DNA from 2 places in the Megasphaera sp. UPII 135-E genome. Region 1 is predicted to be linked to the other one. Evidence: a T-box and tRNA genes for the amino acid it is inferred to sense, from the RefSeq annotation. Region 1 holds a T-box; the other holds one or more tRNA genes.
The links. The T-box of region 1 lies ahead of thrS (threonine--tRNA ligase). A T-box ahead of a tRNA ligase gene usually reads a tRNA of that ligase, here a tRNA-Thr.
Positions count from the first base shown of each region.

Region 2: it has a tRNA-Thr gene. The T-box ahead of thrS (threonine--tRNA ligase) is inferred to sense a tRNA for this amino acid. The anticodon was not compared.

Region 1 covers NZ_AFUG01000008.1:117,686-128,747, forward strand. The annotation lists partial or broken gene tadA (tRNA adenosine(34) deaminase TadA) at 1-452, shown strand, start outside; gene thrS (threonine--tRNA ligase) at 485-2,392, opposite strand; T-box leader at 2,427-2,635, opposite strand; gene HMPREF1040_RS01945 (acetyl-CoA hydrolase/transferase family protein) at 2,946-4,445, opposite strand; gene HMPREF1040_RS01950 (hypothetical protein) at 4,465-5,031, opposite strand; gene HMPREF1040_RS01955 (DASS family sodium-coupled anion symporter) at 5,044-6,498, opposite strand; gene gatB (Asp-tRNA(Asn)/Glu-tRNA(Gln) amidotransferase subunit GatB) at 6,715-8,154, opposite strand; gene gatA (Asp-tRNA(Asn)/Glu-tRNA(Gln) amidotransferase subunit GatA) at 8,151-9,608, opposite strand; gene gatC (Asp-tRNA(Asn)/Glu-tRNA(Gln) amidotransferase subunit GatC) at 9,629-9,919, opposite strand; gene ligA (NAD-dependent DNA ligase LigA) at 9,990-11,062, opposite strand, start outside.
Region 2 covers NZ_AFUG01000018.1:38,529-49,590, forward strand. The annotation lists gene HMPREF1040_RS03085 (ribonuclease J) at 1-100, shown strand, start outside; gene HMPREF1040_RS03090 (DUF2232 domain-containing protein) at 237-1,118, shown strand; gene HMPREF1040_RS03095 (DHH family phosphoesterase) at 1,149-3,164, shown strand; gene rplI (50S ribosomal protein L9) at 3,167-3,613, shown strand; gene lonC (Lon family ATP-dependent protease) at 3,631-5,535, shown strand; partial or broken gene dnaB (replicative DNA helicase) at 5,550-6,883, shown strand; gene HMPREF1040_RS08295 (S49 family peptidase) at 6,924-7,445, shown strand; gene HMPREF1040_RS08300 (S49 family peptidase) at 7,454-7,870, shown strand; gene HMPREF1040_RS03120 (YIP1 family protein) at 7,867-8,427, shown strand; gene HMPREF1040_RS03125 (epoxyqueuosine reductase) at 8,377-9,309, opposite strand; tRNA gene HMPREF1040_RS03130 (tRNA-Thr) at 9,526-9,601, shown strand; tRNA gene HMPREF1040_RS03135 (tRNA-Tyr) at 9,608-9,693, shown strand; tRNA gene HMPREF1040_RS03140 (tRNA-Met) at 9,699-9,774, shown strand; tRNA gene HMPREF1040_RS03145 (tRNA-Thr) at 9,817-9,892, shown strand; tRNA gene HMPREF1040_RS03150 (tRNA-Met) at 9,898-9,974, shown strand; partial or broken gene tuf (elongation factor Tu) at 10,141-11,062, shown strand, end outside.

The DNA.
Region 1 (11,062 bases):
AAGATGAACTTTATATGAAAGAAGCATTACACCAAGCTTCTCTCGCCTTTTCCGTTGGCGAAATTCCTATCGGTGCTGTCATCACCTACAATGATACTATCATTGCTACGGCTTATAATTTACGTGAAAGTCTTCCTTGTGCAACAGCACATGCCGAACTGCTCGCAATTGAAAAAGCTTGTCGTGCATTACAGCGTTGGCGCCTTACCGGCTGTACCTTATACGTTACAGTTGAACCTTGTCCCATGTGTGCTGGTGCCATTGTCAACAGTCGCTTAGACCGACTAATATATGGCTGTCCCGATCCTAAAGGAGGTGCTGTCCATACACTCTTTCAAATACTCTCTCATCCTCAACTCAACCACCACCCCGAAGTTATCGCTGGCATTCAACAAGAATCCTGTGCTAATCTCTTAAAAGACTTTTTCAGACAAAGACGGCAGAAAAAAAAGGTTCCCTTACCTAAAAAGGGAACCTTTTTTTCTTATCCCTTGCGCGTAACCGCAAGTTCTTTAATTAATGCCAACACCTCATCCGCTGGTTTTACGCCCATATCACCTTGTGACCGTTCACGTACAGCAATTGTATGATCGGCCATTTCTTTATCCCCTACGACAGCCATATAAGGAGTTTTTTCCATCTGGGCCTTCCGAATTTTATACCCGATTTTTTCATTACTCGTATCAACTTCAACTCGTAAACCAGCTTGTTTAAACTGTTGTGCCAATTCTTTTGCATATGCTAAATGCTTGTCCGAAATCGGCAAAAATTTAATTTGTACAGGTGCCAACCAAACAGGGAATGCACCTGCGTAATTTTCTGTAATAATCCCTAAAAAGCGTTCAATACTCCCAAAACAAGCCCGATGAACCATAACAGGACGATGTTTCTGTCCATCTTCACCCACATAAGTCACATCAAATCGTTCAGGCATTAACATATCCAATTGAATCGTGCCACATTGCCAAGTACGACCAATGCAATCTTTTAAATGGAAATCCAACTTCGGTCCATAAAAAGCACCATCGCCTTCATTGATAACATACGGAATCTTCTTTTCTTCAATCACTTCATGTAACGTCCGTGTTGCTAATTCCCATATTTCATCTGATCCCATCGAATCTTCAGGACGTGTAGATAATTCCACATGATATTCCAAACCAAATTGTTTATATGCCGTATCAAATAAATCCATGATACCCGAAATTTCTTTCTTCATCTGACTTGGTAACATAAATAGATGGGCATCATCTTGTGTAAAGCAACGTACTCGGAATAATCCATGTAATGCCCCATGTAATTCATGACGATGTACTAATCCCAATTCAGCTGCTCGAATAGGAAAATCACGATAACTATGAACATTACTCTTATATACTAATATTCCGCCAGGGCAATTCATTGGTTTAATCGCATAAGGTTGTTCATCAATCGTCGTAAAATACATATTATCCCGATAATGATCCCAATGACCTGATTGTTCCCATAATTGACGGTTTAAAATCGTTGGGGTCATAATTTCATCATATCCAGCAGCTTTATGCAATTCTCGCCAAAAATCCAGTAAGCAATTCCGTACAACCATCCCTTTGGCATGAAAGAATGGGAAACCTGGCCCTTCTTCATGAAAACTGAATAAGTCCAACTGTTTTCCTAATTTACGATGATCTCGTTTTTCCGCTTCTTCTCTCATTTTAACATATGCATCTAAATCACTTTTCTTTTCAAACGCCGTCCCATAAATACGTTGCAACATCTTATTTTTTTCATCGCCACGCCAATACGCCCCAGCAACAGTCAGCAATTTAAAAGCCTTAACACTTCCCGTAGTTTCACAATGCGGGCCTGCACACAAATCCACAAAATCGCCTTGTCTATATAACGAAATAACTTCTTCTTCCGGTAAATCTTCTATTAATTCTACCTTATAGTCTTGATGAGATGCACGATAACGTTGTAACGCTTCTTCACGCGATACTACTATTTTTTCAATAGGTTGATTTTCTTTCACAATGCGAGCCATTTCTTTTTCAATTGCTGCAAAATCTTCCTGTGTAAATCGATGTTCTGTATCTAAATCATAATAAAACCCTTGTTCAATTGCTGGTCCAATCGCCAATTTTACATCTGGATATAAGTGAGAAATCGCCTGAGCCATAACATGCGAAGCTGTATGACGAAGCGTATCTTTTCCTTCTTGTGCTTCAAATGTTAAAAATTCAACGGTCGTTCCATCTACTACAGGTTCACATAAATCTGTAACAATGCCATTTACCTTTGCTACCAATACCTTTTTAGCCAAGCTATTACTAAGTTGTTTAACGGCTTCCCGCAAGGAAATACCATCAGGAAATGTTTTTTTACTACCATCTTTTAATATTACTTCTGCCATACTAAAACCCTCCTTAATAAAAAAAGCCCCGTCCCCAAGGGACGAGAGCTTGCTCACGTGGTTCCACCCTAGTTTATCGTTGCCGATATCTCTAGTGCGATAACGGTGCTACCGGATATTCTTACTAATTTCAGAATATCAGCTCCGAGGTGGTAACAATTCGTTTTTATAGGATACTTTCACCCTTATATCCCTCTCTGCAATAAAAAAGCCAAATTGCCTTATCCTCTTCTATGCTTTTCTTATATAATGTATGCGTTCATTATACGTCTGTCTTTTTTGCTTGTCAAGAAAAAATAGTTTATTTTTTCTATGAAAAACCGCCCAAGACAAATGGGCGGTTTTTCACGTATGTCCTATGTTAGCACTCAGGGGGATGAGGCTATATCTAAAACATATACGCTTATAATAAAAATAACAAGAAAAAAAAGACAAACTGCCTATTTTTTATTACCAACGAAAATATATGCCAACGAAAAAAACCTATCTAAAAAAGATAGGTTTTTTTCTGTGCATCATGAACTAACTATATTAAAAAAGGAGAGTTCACTAATTACATACGCATTGTCTTCGTTTCAGCAAAGCGTTGATGCCAAGACAGTGCTTCCGATAAAATATGTGGTGTATTCGCATGTTGTGTAACGCCCATCGCTCGTTGAAAATAATCTAATAACATAGGTCGATAGTCGGGATGTGCACAATTTTCAATAATACGCAAGGCACGTTCTTTTGGACATAAACCGCGAACATCCGCAATTCCCTGTTCCGTAATAAACACATCCACATCATGTTCTGTATGGTCAATATGCGAACACATCGGTACAACAGATGAAATATCACCATTTTTTGCAATTGATTTAGTAAAAAAGAAAGTTAAGTAAGCATTCCGAGCAAAGTCGCCCGAACCGCCAATACCATTCATGATTTTACTCCCCAATACATGGGTCGAATTAACATTGCCATAAATATCAAATTCTAATGCCGTATTCATCGCAATAACACCTAAGCGCCGAATAACACCAGGACTATTCGATATTTCAAGAGGTCGCAACAATATTTTCTTACGATACATATCCAAATTATCATAAAACCGTTGCAACCCTTTCGCCGATAACGTCATAGATGTACCTGAAGCAAAATCTAATTTACCGGTATCAAACAAATCAAAAATCCCTTCTTGAATAACTTCCGTATATACCGTTAAATGCTCAAAATCAGCTTGACATAAACCTTGTATAACTGCATTGGCCACAGAACCAACGCCCGATTGCAAGGGCAATAAATTATCTGGTAACCGCCCAGCTTGCACTTCTTGATGCAAAAATTGAATCAAATATGAACTCATAGCTTGAAAATCTTCATCTGGTGCCGCTAAGGTCGCTGGTTTATCGGGAATATCACAAGGCACAATAGCCTTTATTTTCTGCGGATCGCAAACAATATAAGGCACACCAATACGATCATCGGAATGAACAATAGGTATTACTTCACGATGTGGGACAGGGCGAACATCATAGATATCATGGAATCCTCGCAATGCTTTCGGCTGAGTCATATTCACTTCTACGATAACCACATCCGCACATTCTACAAAAGCGGTCGTATTCCCTACGGATGTTGTCGGAATTAAATACCCTTCTTCCGTAATCGCACAAACTTCAACAATAGCAACATCCACCTTATGTAAAAAGCCCGAACGAACCATTTGTGACATATGGCTTAAATGAAGATCTCCATACTCAACATCACCCGAATTAATTTGATTACGCAACGTACTATTCGTTTGATAGGGCAAGCGTTGAGCGATACCATTAACCGCTGATAACGCACCATCTAATTCAGGTCCTACGGATGCACCAGTCCACAAATTAATTTTAAATTTTTCTTTTTTAATTCGTTCTGCCAACGCTAAAGGTACCGCCTTAGGATAACCAGCTGAAGTAAACCCACTAGTACCAATCGTCATTCCTGGTTTAATAAGTGCTGCCGCTTCTTCCGGGGTCCTAATCAGTTCACGCAAACATACATTATCAATTCTATCTTGTATATTCATATTATCCACCACCTTGAAGTTAATATGTACGTGCTAACTCGGTATTCTTTTCCACTACTTCTGCATTAAAATCGCGAATAGCTATGGGTATTTCTGGTAAAGCATCTGCTTGTGCTTGTGTTAATACAGATGTTCCATGTTCTACATATCGTCCTGCTGCAATATGTACACCCACTACTTGTGCTCCATGTCCAATATATACATGCTCGTCTATTTCACTACCAATAACTACGGCATTAAAACCTATAAAGGTATCATCATGGATAACACAAGGACCATGTACAACACAACAATGACCACATGATACACGATTGCCCACATAAATCGAATATTCATTTCCTTGCACTACTTTTCTTTTATTCATCAATCCATGCAATACGGCTCCGTCCTGTATATTACTATCTTCACCGATAAAAATCGGCATTCCTTCATCTCCTCGGATCGAAGCCCCTGGACAGACCATCACGCCAGCTGAAATGGTAACACTACCAATAACACTAGCTGCTTCCGCAATATGTGCTGATGCGTTGATCTTAGGAAGTACTTCTGTCTGAGACCAAAATGTTTTAGGCGATGCTTTAAGCATATCTATTCCTCCTTAAATTAATCCCCACCAATGCCAATATGTAAAAACAAAAATACCTAATACAACCAACGAGATAATCGTAAATGGTACACCCATTCTAACCATATCTTTCACTTCAAACGCCTGTGTTCCATAAGGAATCATCGCTTGCGGTGAATGCACGGGCAAGATAAACGAAAAATATACAGTCATCGTAGCAATAAATGCCATTCCCCACATAGGTAGTGCATCGTTATTTAAACTTAATAAAAAGCCAATAACCGTTGGAACCAATGCAGCAGCAGAAGAAGTGGTACTAGCAAACGCAAAGCGAATGATCAACAAAGCAATCATAATCGGGACCATCATCAACAAGGGCGGCAAATGTTCAAGATGCAAATGCCCCAACGACACATCCGCTAGCCATAGAGCCGCTTTCGTTTTTAAAAGGACATTTCCTAAAGAAATACCTGCACCAAAAAGAAGAATCGTACCTGCATCTACACCACGGCACAGTTCTTTCCACCCAGCAATACCAATCGTTGGAAAAATCATCGCCACTACCGACAGCATCGAAATAGTATTCGCATCAATATGATGAATGCCTTGAGTCATCCAAAATAAAATTGTAATTCCAAAAATCAAAGCAATTTTTTTCTCTTTCCGACTCATTGGACCTAATTCTTCCAATTTTTTAGCAATAAATTCCTTACCGCCGGGTGCTTCGTCAAACTCAAACTTATTAAATCGTGTCACTACAAAATAAAATATAATAAGCAATATTATCGAATATGGAGCAGCATATATAAACCATTCCATCCACGAAATATCATGACCTAACTGCGTGGCAATAAACGATAGTGCCACCGGATTCGGTGCTCCAGAAGTCAACAATAACATCCCCGAAACAGACGATGTAATAGCCACGGTAACCAGTAACATACGGCTGAAAGTACTACGTAAATGCAACCCCAATGCCTCTACCAAACCCACAGCAATCGGAGTAATCGTAGCCGCTCGTGCGGTCATCGAAGGGATAACAAAACACAATAATGCCATTAATGCGATAATCCCAGCAAAAATATTTTTTACCTTCGTACCAAAAATCATTAAAACATGATAAGCAATACGTTTTTCCAAACTACAATGGATAATACCCGATGCCATAAATAATCCTGCTACAACGAGTACCCATCCGCCATTAATAAAGCCACTTAAAGCTAATGGTATAGCTTTACTCGTTCCTAATAAGGCTCCACTTGTTCCTTCGGCAGGAGAAAATCCTAGCAATAACGCTAAAAAAGCAATGATTGCAACGGCACTGACAGGATATGATACAGCCTGTGTTACCCACATGATAACCGCAAATACCAATACTCCTAATGTTGCTTTCCCGGCACTAGTCAACCCTGGTAAATCAGGCATAAAAAAAATACCGATCATAAGCACTAAAGCAAATAGAACCGTTGCTTTTTTTCGATCAATCATATAAGACCTCCTTTATATATATTCCGTGTGTATCCTGTTATCACTATAACAAGGATCTTTTCTATGTCTCAACAAAATTCCTACTAACGACATAAAAACAGTGACAATCGCCCAAAAACACGAAAATTTGGAGTTCTTTTTTTCACAAACACACAAAAAAAATAAAGTATGTCATACTATATACAATGACATACTTTATTTCTCTATATTACGCACTTACTGTAATTTTTGCTGTAACAACTGATTTACCAGGCCAGGATTTGCTCTGCCTTTGGTTTCTTTCATAATTTGTCCTACTAAAAAACCAATAGCTTTTTTCTTACCTGCTTGATAATCTGCTACCGATTGAGGATTTGCATCAATAATTTTTTGTACAATCTCTTCTAAGGCATTCGTATCTGTAATTTGTACTAATCCTTTTTCCTTGACCACTTCATCTGCACTCTTCTGAGTACTCCACATTTCAGGTAATACCTGTTTTGCCATCGTACCAGAAATTGTCCCGCCTTGAATTAACCGCAAAAGTGCGGCTAATGCCGTAGGTGTCACAGGAATATGTTCAATAGAAATTCCTTCTTCGTTCAACTTTTTAGCAATTTCACCTAAAATCCAATTCGATACCGTTTTTGCATCAATACCATCCTGCACTACCGCTTCAAAATAATCTGCCGTAGCCTTATCCGCTGTTAATAACGACGAATCATAATCGGATAAACCAAATTCCGTTTTAAATCGTTCTTTCCGAACATCTGGTAATTCTGGTAATTCACGCCGTACCTCTTCAATATATTCTGACGATACTTCAATAGGAATTAAATCGGGTTCAGGGAAATACCGATAATCGCTACTTCCTTCTTTAATACGTTGTAATACCGTAATTCCCTTGGCTTCTTCCCATCCGCGTGTTGCTTGCTGGATCGTACCACCTTCTTCTAAAATTTGTGCTTGTCGTACCGCTTCATACTCAATTCCTTTTTGCACCCCACTAAAGGAATTAATATTTTTAATTTCTGTCTTCGTACCTAATGTTTCTGACCCAACTGGTCGAATAGAAATATTGGCATCACACCGCATACTTCCTTCTTCCATCCGGCAATCCGAAACACCTAAATACTGTAAAATAGAACGGAGTTTTTCTAAATACGCACGTGCTTCTTCTCCACTTCGAATATCCGGTTCCGACACAATTTCAATAAGAGGTACACCCGTACGATTATAATCGACACAAGAGGAATCGGATGTATCAATAGTAGAGCCACTATGCACTAACTTGCCTGCATCTTCTTCCATATGAATACGGGTTAAATGAATACGACGCTGTTTACCCCCTACCTCAATATCCACATACCCATTTAAACAAATAGGCAAATCAAACTGAGATGTTTGAAAATTTTTAGGCAAATCAGGATAATAATAATTTTTCCGATCAAACTTGCTAAATGGTAAAATATCACAATGTAAAGCCAACCCAGCTTTCACAGCAAAATGCAATACTTCTTTATTCAATACGGGCAATACCCCAGGCAACCCTAAGCATACAGGGCATACATGTGTATTGGGCTCTGCTCCAAATTCTGTGCTACAACCACAAAAAATTTTAGTCTTTGTTTTTAATTCAGCATGGACTTCTAATCCAATGACAGATTCATATTTCATGATAGCGTAACCTCCCCGACAGGTGCTTGTTGCTGCACATCTGTCCGCTCTTGTTCAAAAGCATAAGCAACGCGAAGCAACGTTTCTTCTCCTAAAGCTCTGCCAATTAGCTGCATCCCTATAGGCAATCCATTTTTATACCCACAAGGAATACTCATACCAGGCAATCCTGCCAAATTTAACGTTACAGTGCATACATCCGCAAGATACATTGCCAACGGATCATTCACATGTTCACCCACTAAAAAGGCCACATCTGGTGCCGTTGGGGTGAGCAATACATCACATTGTTTTAAGGCTTTATCATAATCTTGCTTCACCAAAGTACGCACTTTCATAGCCCGCAAATAATACGCATCGTAATAGCCCGAGCTAAGTACATATGTCCCTAACAAAATACGCCGTTGTACTTCCGGGCCAAACCCAGCGGTACGCGTTTTTTCATACATTTCAACAATATTTTTACCTGGTACACGCATGCCAAAGCCAACGCCATCATAACGTGCTAAATTAGAACTTGCTTCCGCTGGAGCAATAATATAGTACGCGGCTAAACCATATTTCAAATGCGGCATAGAAACGGATACAATTTCTGCCCCCAACGATTGATAGGTCTTTATCGCTTCTTCTAATGCTTGACGACAAGTAGCATCCAACCCATCACCAAAAAATTCTTGAGGAACACCAATTTTTAATCCCTTGACATCCCGTATAAGTGCTTTTGTATAATCTTTTTCTTCTTGGCATATAGATGTACTATCCTTTTCATCATGTCCAGCAATTGCATTTAAAACAATAGCACAATCCATAACATCCTGCGTGATAGGTCCAATTTGATCTAAAGAAGAAGCATAAGCGATAAGGCCATACCGCGAAACCAACCCATATGTAGGTTTCAACCCGACAACACCACAATATGACGCGGGTTGTCGAATCGACCCCCCCGTATCCGAACCCAATGACCAAACGCATTCCCCTGCAGCAACTGCAGCAGCACTACCACCGGAAGAGCCTCCTGGTACATGTGCAACATTCCACGGATTATAAGTGGGATGAAAAGCAGAATTTTCTGTCGAACTACCCATAGCAAATTCATCCATATTCGTTTTACCTAAACTAATATAATCCTGCTGCAGCAACCGTTCAATAACCGTTGCATTATAAGGAGCACGAAAAGATTCCAAAATATGTGATGCACAAGATGCTTGCTGTCCTTTTTCACAAATATTATCTTTAATCGCCCCTGGAATCCCTGCCATCATACTAATTTCCTGACCAGCCGAAAGTTTCGCATCCACAGCAGCCGCTTGCTGTAAAGCGGTTTCACGCTGGTCTGATAAAAAGGCCTGTACTTTCGGTTCCACCTTATCTTTATGTGCTAAATACGCTTCCGTCAATTCCACAGCCGTAATTTCACGATGTATCAATTTGTTATGCAATCCATGAATCGTCATTGATTTCACAATATCCCTCCTTAATCCTGTAACACTTTCGGTACTTTAAAATACCCATTTTCTTCCTCTGGTGCATTGGACAATGCTTCTCCATGATCTAACGACTTACGCGGTTCATCCGCACGCATAACATTCCGTAACGGAACGGCATGAGCTGTCGGTTCTACGTCCGTCAAATCTACTTCCCCGATTAAATCCATATAAGACAAAATATCACTCATCTGTTTTTCTACTACTGCCATCTGCTCTTCTTTCACAGTAAGCCGTGATAAGAGGGCTATTTTTTTTATTTCTTCGCTAGTGATTTTCATAAAGACACCCCTTAGCCAATAATACTAATCATTTACAACTTCATATTATATCATTTTTACACTTTTACATCTACTCATCCTGTAAGCGAGCTTGAAATTCTTCTTCCCTAATAATCGGCACACCCATTTTTTTTGCTTTATCATATTTACTTCCAGGATCATTTCCACAAACAAGCAATGTCGTCTTTTTGGTTACCGTAGAAGAACAACTTCCCCCTCGCAAAATTACAGCTTGTTCAGCTGCTTTCCTTGAAAAAGATGCTAACTTACCCGTTACCACTACCAATTCACCGACAAAAGTATGATTAATAACCGTTTTTTCTGGTACAGTCATTTGCACGCCAGCCCTAACTAATTTATCCACGAGTTTTTGATTTGCCTCATCATGAAAGAAAGACACCACACTCTTCGCCGTACGCGGACCAATATCAGGAATCGACATCAATTCTTCTTCCGTTGCTTTTTTCAATCCAGCCAACGATCCCATATGTTCTGCCAATACTTGCCCGGTCTTTGCACCAACAAACCGTATGCCTAACGCAAACAACACACGTCCTAAGCCAACTACCTTGCTCTTTTCAATGGCCCCCAGCACATTATCTGCCGCCTTTTCACCATATCCTTCTAACGAAAGGAGTTGCTCTTTTTGCAATGTATATAAATCAGCCGCATCCCGAATCAATTGATGTTCTAACAATTGCCGTACTAACGCATCACCTACCCCATCTATATTCATGGCCTGTCGCGAAGTAAAATGAATCACTTGTTCAGCAATCATTGCCGGACATGCTGGATTGACACAACGAATAGCGGCTTCACCAGTAACACGTACAACCATCTTACCACAACTAGGGCATTGCGTCGGCATACGATAAACCTGTTCACTTCCCGTTCGCACAGATGTAATTGCCCGTACTACTTCTGGTATAATTTCACCAGCTTTTTGAATGATCACCGTGTCGCCAATGCGAATATCCTTTTCTGCAATGTAATCTTCATTATGTAATGTCGCTCGTTTTACTATCGTCCCAGCTAAAGAGACTGGTTTTAAATCAGCCGTCGGAGTCAAGACTCCCGTACGACCAACGGAAATCGAAATATCAGCAACCTGTGTTTTCACCTGTTCCGGCGGAAATTTATAAG
Region 2 (11,062 bases), on a different contig from region 1:
GTCAACGATAAAATCTCAAGTTCGGGATACGTTGAGTCGATATTTATATGAAAAAACGAGACGTCGACCGATGATTTTGCCGATTATTATGGAAGTCTAATGATAAGTAAACAGCGGAGGCCTTTGCCTCCGCTGTTTACTATATAGATAACTCATTATATTATTGTTAATGGAGGATAAGTATTATGAAAGGAATATCACTGAGATCTCGAATAAGTTTTATTGGAGGAATACTATTGTTAGCTTTTTTGTGTGGAAGTATGCCTCTTATCAGTATCCCTTGTATGGTACTATTTTCTATCTTGGTAATCGGCCTACAACAACAAATGGGATGGACTGGAACTGCCTTATTGGGGATGATAGCTATGGTTATCGTAGCACAGTGGTTGCCTCCTGCATTTGCGGTATGTCTGGTGCTTTTTGGATGGGGGAGCGGGGCACTTGTGGCTTGGGGGAGTCATAGACAGTGGCATTCTTCGCGTTTATGGGTAGTGACAATGGTATATATGTGTGTATGTATTGGACTATTATGTATAGGCATGCAATGGTTTGAATCTATATCTATCTTGACGATAATACAACAAGAGAGCCAAAAAATTTTACAGATGGCTGTATCTCAATATGGTGTATCTCAGGCTATCGAAGATGATCGTTTGATTGCAGCGAAAGAAGTAAAGGAAATCGTGCAACTTATTCCGTATGTTTTGCCGGGGACAGGTATTGTTATCATGTCTATATTGGCATATGTGGTGAATAAGTTTGGCCTCTTTTTAGCACAGCGTGGACCCAAACAAGTAGCCCCTTTTGCCCCTATTCATAGTTGGGAAATTGGGTGGGGTGTGTTATACTTATATATATTGTCTTTAATTATTAAATACTGGGGAGATGTGCTGTCGCTTACGTGGGTATATGTTGTAGGTGTTAATCTTATGCAAGTTTCTTTCTTTTTTGTTAGTGTTCAGGGGTTAGCCAGTATATTTAGTATGTTGCATCGTAAATATAGAAGAAAAGGGGTACAAGTTTTGTGTTTGTTTCTGTTTTTTTGTATGCCTCTATTTTCGTATATTACATTTATTCTTGGTGCAATTAGTATGGTCGCTAATTATCGTAAAAAATGAGGACTGTTATCACATATAGGAGACCTTATTATGTTGAAAAAAATATTATCACAAAGGACAGAACAACCTTTTTTTTGGATTACTATTGGACTTTTAGTAGTTGTTTATATATATAGTTGGGTAGTTGCCTTATTAGCACTTATTGTAAGTATAGGTGCCTATTTATTGATGCGAAAAAGTAGTAATGAACGCAATTTAGAAATGAGGCAATTACTAAATTCTATTTCGCAAAGTGTGGATCAAGCCTCTACTTATGCGGTACAAAATTTGCCGATGGGAATAGCTATTATTGATATGCAAACGAACGTATGTTGGTCGAATAGCGTTTTTCGTGATTGGCTGGGTGATGCATGTGAAGAAACGGAACTTAGTCAATTAATGCCTCATTTAGATATGGATAAATGTTGGGGAAAAGTTGGCTATTTTTTTGAACAAATTGGAGCCCGTTATTATCGCGTTGTTTATAAATATTTACAAACTGAAGACGATATAGATGATAATTATTTAATTTTATATTTTGAAGATATTAGTGAAACGGAAATACAGAAAAAGCATTGCTTAGAAACGATTCCCGTTTTTTGTGATATTGAAATTGATAACATGGAGGAAGTTGGAAAGGGATTATCGCCCGTGCAACAGGCCACCTTATGGACAAATGTTAATAATTGTTTAATTGATGAATTGACAAATTTAGGTGGATTTGTTCGTGCTTATGGGAATGCGAAATATTTTGCTTGTATGAGTTATAAAGCTTTATCGTATTTACAAGAAGATAACTTTTCTTTTTTTGAGAAAATTCGCTCGATTCATACGGTAAATCGTATACCTGTTACGATTAGCATGGGGATTGCTGCGGCTACCGAAGATATGGTTATTCAAGGGCAGGCTAATTTTAATGAATTAGCCGAAAAGACTCAGGCAGGATTAGATTTAGCGTTAGGGCGCGGGGGAGATCAGGCAGTTGTATATGAAGCAGATGGAACCCCGCACTTTTATGGAGGTAAAACAAAATCGGTAGAGAAAAACACTAGGGTTAGAGCTCGAGTAGTAGCACAAGCTATTCGTGAATTAGTAGATACAAGTGAACGTATCCTGATTATGGGACATGAACGAGAAGATTACGATAGTATTGGTGCAGCTGTTGGTGTAGCACATATGGCATATGTAGCCAATAAACCAGTTCATATTGTGGTAAGTAAGCAAACTGATGCAATACAACGATTAAAAGTGCAAATTAGCGAACAATCAGAATATAAGGATTTGTTTATTTCGGCAGAAATGGCAGAAGAAATTTGTGATGGGGGGACTTTATTGTTTATTGTGGATACACATCGTCCATATATGACGGTGGCACCACGGTTAATAGAACGGACGGAAAAAAGGGTAGTGATAGATCATCATCGTCGTAGCTCAGATTTTATTCAAAAACCATTATTAACTTATTTAGAGCCGTCTAGTTCTTCGACATGTGAATTGGTAACGGAATTACTTCAATATTATCAAGAAGATATGGAATTAGATAAGTTAGAAGCTACGGCATTATATGCAGGTATTATTGTTGATACGAAAAATTTTGCCGTACAGACAGGCGTACGTACGTTTGATGCAGCTGCTTATTTAAGGCGAAGTGGTGCTGATCCAGAAATCGTTAGAGAATTATTTAGTTCGGATTTTGAAACATTAAAAAATCGGGCTAAGATTTTGTCAGAGGCACATATTTCTGGGGGCATTGCTTTTGCTGTATGCCCTAAAGGGGTTAAAAATGCGACTATTTTAGCAGCACAAAGTGCGGATACATTAATTAATATTGATCATGTACAAGCTAGTTTTACTTTTTATGAATTACCAGATGATAATATCGGGGTAAGTGCACGGTCTAAAGGAGAAATAAATGTACAACTAGTTATGGAGGCGTTAGGTGGGGGTGGACATCGGACAGTGGCAGGTGTTCAACTAAAAGGACAAACGATACAAAGTGCACAACAAGCAGTACGTGATGTAATACAGAAATTATTGATAAATGATATAGAGAAGGAGAATGAGTGAGAATGAAGGTTATATTATTACAAGATGTAAAAAAATTAGGAAAAAAAGGTGAAATTGTAGAAGTTACAGAAGGATATGGGCGGAATTTTTTATTGCCTAGAAGATTAGCTGCACCGGGAACACGGGAAAATATCAATGATGCACAACAAAAGAAAGAAGCCAATCAACATAAAGCTCAGGTTGCTAAAGATGAAGCGGTTTTATTAGCAAGTCAATTAAAAAAAGTAGAACTAACTATTCCTGTTAAAGTAGGCGAAGGTGGAAAAATTTTTGGTACTATCACGGGAAAACAAATTTGTGATGCCGCGAAAGAACAGTATAATATCATATTAGATAAAAAGAAAATAGAGACGAAAGAGGCAATTAAAGGACTAGGCTCTTATGAGGTGATTATTCGTGTTCATCCTACCATTACTAGTGTGATAAAAATCCATGTTGTAGAAGGCTGAATTTTTAGGGGAGCATTATGAAAGAGTTATTAGATAAATTATTACAGCGACATAAATATTTAGAACCAACGGCAGAAGAGGAGTTACGGCGGCAAGTAAATGTTTTATATGGTGCTTTTACGGGACTTATTGGCTCGGAAAAAATGGTGCTTAGGGCTAGCAAATATTCTGCATTAACGTACATTCATTCAGAAGATCCACGGCAACGTTTAGTGGGATTACAACGGTTGGTATATGAAAGTACATCGTACGATCGTATTCCAGATGATAATGAAGTCGTAGATATATTGAATGATTTAGAGTCGGTTTTGGCAGAAATGTTAGCACGGCAAGCTGTTGAAGAAAGATTAGAAAAGAAAATAGCACAACGTATGGAAGAAAAACAGCAAGAATATGTCCAGGAAATTAAGATGCAGATTATTTCTGAAGAGTCACAAGATGTGGAAACGCCACAAACAAAACGAAAATTAGAAGAATTGAAAAAATTGGATACAGTTCAATTAACAGAGTCTGTTATGGAACGAGTTCGTCCGAAAACATTAGGCAATATTATTGGACAAGAGCGTGCTGTGGAGGCGATGCAAAGTAAGCTTGCATCGGTTTATCCTCAACATCTATTGTTGTATGGACCACCAGGGGTAGGGAAAACGACAGCCGCCCGTATTATTTTAGAAGAAGCGAAGAAAATGTCATTTACTCCATTTAAAGAGAACGCTCCTTTTATTGAAACGGATGGGACGACATTACGTTGGGATTCGAGAGATATGACTAATCCTTTGCTTGGTTCTGTGCATGATCCCATTTATCAGGGTGCCAAAAGGGATTTGGCAGATACAGGAATTCCCGAACCTAAACCAGGATTAGTTACAGATGCACATGGTGGAATATTGTTTATTGATGAAATTGGGGAAATGGATCCGATGTTACTTAATAAGTTATTAAAAGTATTGGAAGATAAAAAAGTGTCTTTCGATTCTGCTTATTATGATGAAACGGATCCTAATGTGCCAGAATATATTCGAAAATTATTTTGTGAGGGAGCACCAGCGGATTTTATTCTTGTTGGGGCGACGACAAGGGACGCATCGGAGATTAATCCAGCCATTCGATCTCGTTGTGCAGAAGTGTTTTTTGAGCCATTAGTACCTCAGGATATTGAAAAAATTGTGAGAAATGCAGCAGTACAGTTAGGCGTTACTATAGAAGCAGGGGTACCGGAACAAATTGCGTTATATACGGTTGAAGGGAGAAAGGCCGTTAATATTTTAGCTGATGCCTATGGTGTTGCGGTATATCAAAAAAAAGATAAAGATAATATTTTATTGACTTGTGAACATGTTAAGCGAGTAGCACAAATTAGTAGACTCGTTCCTTATGCAGTAAAAAAAGCATCGGATACGCCTATCGTAGGAAAAATATTTGGCTTAGGCGTTGCTGGTTATTTGGGATCGGCATTAGAAATTGAAGCTATCGCGTTTCCAGCACATCAGTCGGGAAAAGGATATTATCGCTTTAATGATACGGCGGGGTCGATGGCTAAAGATTCTATGTTTAATGCCGCTGCCGTAGTACGTCAAATTACGGGAAAAGAATTATCGGATTATGATGTGAATATTAATTTTGTTGGGGGCGGAAATATTGATGGTCCATCTGCGGGATGTGCGATAACTACCTTGTTAATTTCCGCTTTAATGAATACTCCGATTCGGCAAGATTATGCTGTTACAGGAGAAATTTCGGTACAAGGTAAGGTAAAACCAGTGGGTGGTGTTTTTGAAAAAGCATATGGTGCAAAACAGGCGGGAATGAAAGGGATAATCATCCCTAAAGAAAATGAGATGGATATACCAGAGGGACATTTACAGTTGGATATTCGGTCTGTTGAAACAATACAAGATATTTTAAAAATAATGTTGGTATAATAGGAGGGCGATTGATGGATCAACGAATTCCCCCGCAAAATGTAGAAGCAGAACAAGCCGTATTAGGAGCAATGATGTTAGAAAAAGATGCGGTTATTACGGCTTTGGAAAAATTGCGGGCACGTGATTTTTATAGAGATACTCATAAAATAATCTTTACAGCAATGGAACGGTTGTATAAAAATCAGCAAGAAGTTGACATTATTACGCTGCCTGAAGAGTTGCGAAAGATGAAAAAGTTGGATGATGTAGGTGGATTGGAATATATTCTTAGTTTACCTAATGTAGTTGCAACAGCCGCGAATTTATCTTATCATGCCAATATTGTACGCGAAAAAGCATTGTCACGCGATTTGATATCTACTTGTACAGAATTATCTGTTGAAGCATATAGTGGAGAAAAAGGTACGGAAGAGTTGATGGATCAAGCGGAACAAAAATTTTAAAATTAGCGGATAATCAAAACAAAGATTCTTTAGTTCCGATTGGACAAGTTGTCTCAACAGTGGTCAAGCAGGTAGAAAAATTATATGAAAATAAAGCGGGCTTAACGGGGTTGCCTACGGGGTTTAGAGATTTTGATCGGATGACTTCCGGATTGCAACCGTCTGATTTAATTTTAATTGCTGCACGTCCTAGTATGGGGAAAACCGCTTTTACCTTGAATATAGCACAACATGTGGGCGTACGTTTACATAAATCGGTTGCATTTTTTTCATTAGAAATGTCAGCGGAACAATTAACGCAACGCATGATTTGTCAATTAGCGCATGTGGATTCGCAAAAAATTCGTACGGGGCAAATTTATAGTGATGATGAATGGAAAAATGTGTGGCAGGCATGTGAAAAAATATATACTGCGCCTATTTATATTGATGATACGCCGGGTATATCTATTGCAGAAATGCGTTCTAGGGCACGAAGACATAAAGCAGAACATGGATTAGATTTAATTATTGTTGATTATTTACAATTGATGCAAGGGAGAAACTCTGAAAGTAGGCAGCAAGAAATTTCTGAAATTTCCCGTTCTTTAAAAAGCTTAGCTAGGGAATTAAAAGTACCACTTATTGCGTTATCTCAATTAAGTCGAGGCGTAGAAAGTCGTCAAGACAAACGGCCAATGCTTAGTGATTTGCGTGAATCGGGTGCATTGGAACAAGATGCGGATGTGGTTTCTTTCTTATATAGGGAAGATTATTATGATAAAGAAACGGTGGATAAAAATATTACAGAAATTATTATTGCTAAACATCGTAATGGACCAGTTGGGTCGGTAAAATTATACTTTAAAAACGAATTTACTTTGTTTATGGATTTAGATACTAGGCAAGAAGAACGTATGTAATATGTGAGCTTATGTACAGAATCATGTCATGGAGGGTATGATGGAAAAGAATAAAAAGGTATATATTACGGGAATTATTCTTTGTGTGTTATTGGTATTAGCAATAGTATCTGTGGCAATGCAAATGGATAAAAGGGGAGTCTTTTGTTCGACTGAGAAAAAAATTGCCTTGATTACGATAGACGGCCCGATTGTTGGGGGGAATGAACAAGGAGCCGTTTTTGGTGCTACTACGGCTACATCGGGAACGTTGATGCGACAAATTCGTGAAGCGACAGCAGACGAACAAGTAGGGGCTATTTTATTACGATTAGATAGTCCAGGGGGAAGTGCGGCGGCGACACAAGAAGTTGCCCGTGAATTACAACGAGCTAAGGATAAACACATTCCCATTATTGTTTCTATGGGGGATACGGCAGCATCAGGTGCATATTGGTTAGCCACTTATGGTGATAAAATTTTTGCTAATCCATCGACGATTACGGGAAGTATCGGGGTATATATGTCTTATTATGATGTACAAGGACTGAGCAAAAAAATAGGGGTACATGAAGAAAAATAAAATCGGGTATGCATAAAGATATTTTTTCCCCATTTCGCGATATGACCCCGGAAGAACGACAAATAACACAACAGATGGTTAATGATATGTACAATCAATTTGTTATGGTTGTCGCTAAGGGCCGACACATGGATCCTGCCGTTGTAAAACCGTTAGCAGATGGGCGTATCTATACGGGAACACAGGCAAAAGCGTTGGGACTTATTGATGAATTAGGAAATTATTATGATGCATTAAATTATACAAAAAAGAAATTACATATTAGTGATGATGATTGTATTGTTACGTATGATGATATGGAAAATTGGAAACAGTGGGTTCATGGACAGTTGCAGTCTACGGCTGTTTTTCAGAATAGATTTGCCTTATATGGGCAAGAAGTAGTGCGTCCGTTAGCATTGATGAAGGAGGCAAACATGCAATGAAATCATATGGTAAGCAAATTTTATTAGATATCTATGGCGTTGTTTGTGACCCGTATCAGACATTTCAGCTTATCACAAGTCAATCCCATTGGCGTGAAGGGATAGCGGTATGGATTCTTGCTATGTTATTTATGATCCCACAGGGGATTTTGGCTGATCATGGCGATAGTTATTTTTATGGTATCACCATAGGAAAAGCATTCTGGCTTTTGTACTTGGCAGCCATTACGCATGGTGTTTCACGGCTATTTACTAAAAACGGAACATTTACGGGTATATTTGCGGGTTGTTGTTTTTCTTTTATTCCACAATATATTCGAGGGGTTGTATATGCCTTACCATTAATTGGAAATAGTTGGGGTGGTACATTTATTTCTGTTATAATGGGTATCTGGTCATTTATATTGTGGATCATTGCCATTCAATGTAATTATCAATTGAATTGGCGTAAAGGACTTGTCGTTGCGATTATTCCTACGATTATTCCTATTTTATGTATAATAGGATTATTTGTGGGAGGGATCGTTTTTGGTATTTGGGTTTTGTCGTTGTTCTGAGTTTGATTGTATTTCTTCTAAATATTGTATATTTCTTAATAGAATGCCTTTTCCTCGCCAGGAAAAGGCTCTATTTTTATATAGCTGTTGAAATTGGCGGTTAGATAGCTCTTGTAAATCTGATTTTTTTAAATAAGCGATGCGAGATTGATGAAATTCTTTTATAGGTGTTTCGGGAATATCATGATTGTGGGGACATACATCTTGACATATATCACAACCGAATACAAGCGGTGTTTTTTGAATTACTTGAATTTCCATAGGCGATAACTCGCCTTTTTTTTGTGTTAAATAGGATTTACATAGATGGTAATCATATTTGGCTGTATCTAAACAATGGCCCAAGCAAGACCGTTTGCATGCACCACAATGAAAGCATTCACGTTGTTGAGGATGATCTGGTTTAAGGGGGAGAGAAGTTAAAATACTGCCAATGAAACAAAATGAACCATAGGTTTCATTAATAAAACAATTATTGTCACCGATAAAGCCCAGTCCAGCGAGATAAGCTAAATAACGATCGGATAGAGGGGCTGTATCCACAATAGATAGAAAGTCTTGGTGAGGATATGTTTGGGTTAAAAAACAAGTAACTTCATTTAAATAGTGGTGAATGATGGTATGATAGTCGATACTGCGGCAATATAAAGATAAGTTATAAGGATGTGGATCCTTTACATAATATGGAAATAGTAAGACGATGACGGATTGACAAGAAGGTAATAAGGTAGTAGGTTGATAGCGTGCATCGCCTTCTCCAGCAGCTAAGGGACATATATCTTGTGGATAAGAAGGAATAGAAAATGTACCAGGAGCGATGCCAACACAAGGAATTCCTAACGTATAGATATATTGTTTTATTAGGTTTGTATCTCGCTCCATGGGGAGACCTCTTTTCGTATAGTTATATTGGATTTATTATAGCATATGCGATATAGAGTAGAAATATATAAGTCTATGTATTCACGAGTGGCAGCAGAGGGGATGTTATAAGATAGAAATCAGTTATGACGTTATTTATTTACAAAATACATATTTAGTGTTGACAAGCAGCATGTAAATTAGTATAATATATTCGTTCTCTGATTTAGTGAACAAGCCGACGTAGCTCAATTGGTAGAGCAACTGACTTGTAATCAGTAGGTTGTAGGTTCAAGTCCTATCGTCGGCTCCAGTATTTGGTGGGGTTCCCGAGCGGTCAAAGGGAGCAGACTGTAAATCTGCCGGCTTTCGCCTTCGAAGGTTCGAATCCTTCCCCCACCACCAAATGTCGCGGGGTGGAGCAGTTGGTAGCTCGTCGGGCTCATAACCCGAAGGTCGTAGGTTCAAGTCCTGCCCCCGCTACCATACTTTTTATTGTTTTTTATGGTGTTCTTTGCAGGGTAATAAGCTGTTGTAGCTCAGTCGGTAGAGCGTATCCTTGGTAAGGATAAGGTCACCGGTTCAATCCCGGTCAATAGCTCCATACATGGCGGCTTAGCTCAGTTGGCTAGAGCATGCGGTTCATACCCGCAGTGTCCAGAGTTCGAATCTCCGAGTCGCCACCAATATAGTAATGACCTCGTTTTTAAACGGGGTCATTTTTTATCTATTATTATGTATCATAGTTACTTTTATTGTAAATTTGAAACGTTTCTATGTTTTAAAATTGAAGAAAATTATGGTAAAATACAAATATACACTATTTTGATCCTAAAGGAGGAATCGAGAAAAATGGCAAAAGAACATTTTGAAAGAACGAAACCGCATGTTAATATCGGAACCATTGGTCACGTTGACCATGGTAAAACAACATTGACAGCTGCTATTACAAAAGTATTATCCCAAAAAGGATATGCAAAATTTGAAGATTATGCAGATATTGATAAGGCACCAGAAGAACGTGAACGTGGTATTACAATCAACACGGCACACGTAGAATATGAAACAGACGCACGTCATTATGCACATGTGGATTGCCCGGGGCATGCTGATTATGTAAAAAATATGATCACCGGTGCAGCTCAGATGGACGGAGCTATTTTGGTTGTATCCGCAGCAGATGGTCCTATGCCACAGACCCGTGAACATATCTTGTTAGCTCGTCAGGTAGGGGTTCCTGCTATTGTCGTATACCTCAATAAAGCGGATCAGGTAGATGACCCAGAATTAATTGAATTGGTCGAAATGGAAGTACGTGAATTGCTCAGCTCTTATGACTTCCCGGGAGACGATATCCCTATCGTTGTAGGTTCTGCATTGAAAGCATTAGAAGGGGACGCAGAAGCAGAAAAGAGCATTTTGGAATTGATGGCGAAGGTTGACGAATATATTCCGACACCAGATCGTCCGACGGACAAGCCGTTCTTGATGCCGGTTGAAGATGTATTTACGATTACTGGTCGTGGTACTGTTGCTACGGGACGTGTAGAACGCGGAACGGTTAAAGTAGGCGATACGGTAGAAATCGTAGGGTTAGCAGAAGAACCAAAACAGACCGTTGTTACGGGTGTTGAAATGTTCCGTAAATTGTTGGATTTGGCAGAAGCTGGTGACAATATCGGTGCATTGTTGCGTGGTGTAGATCGTAAAGAAATTGAACGTGGACAAGTATTGGCAAAACCAGGATCCATTCATCCACACACTAAATTTAAAG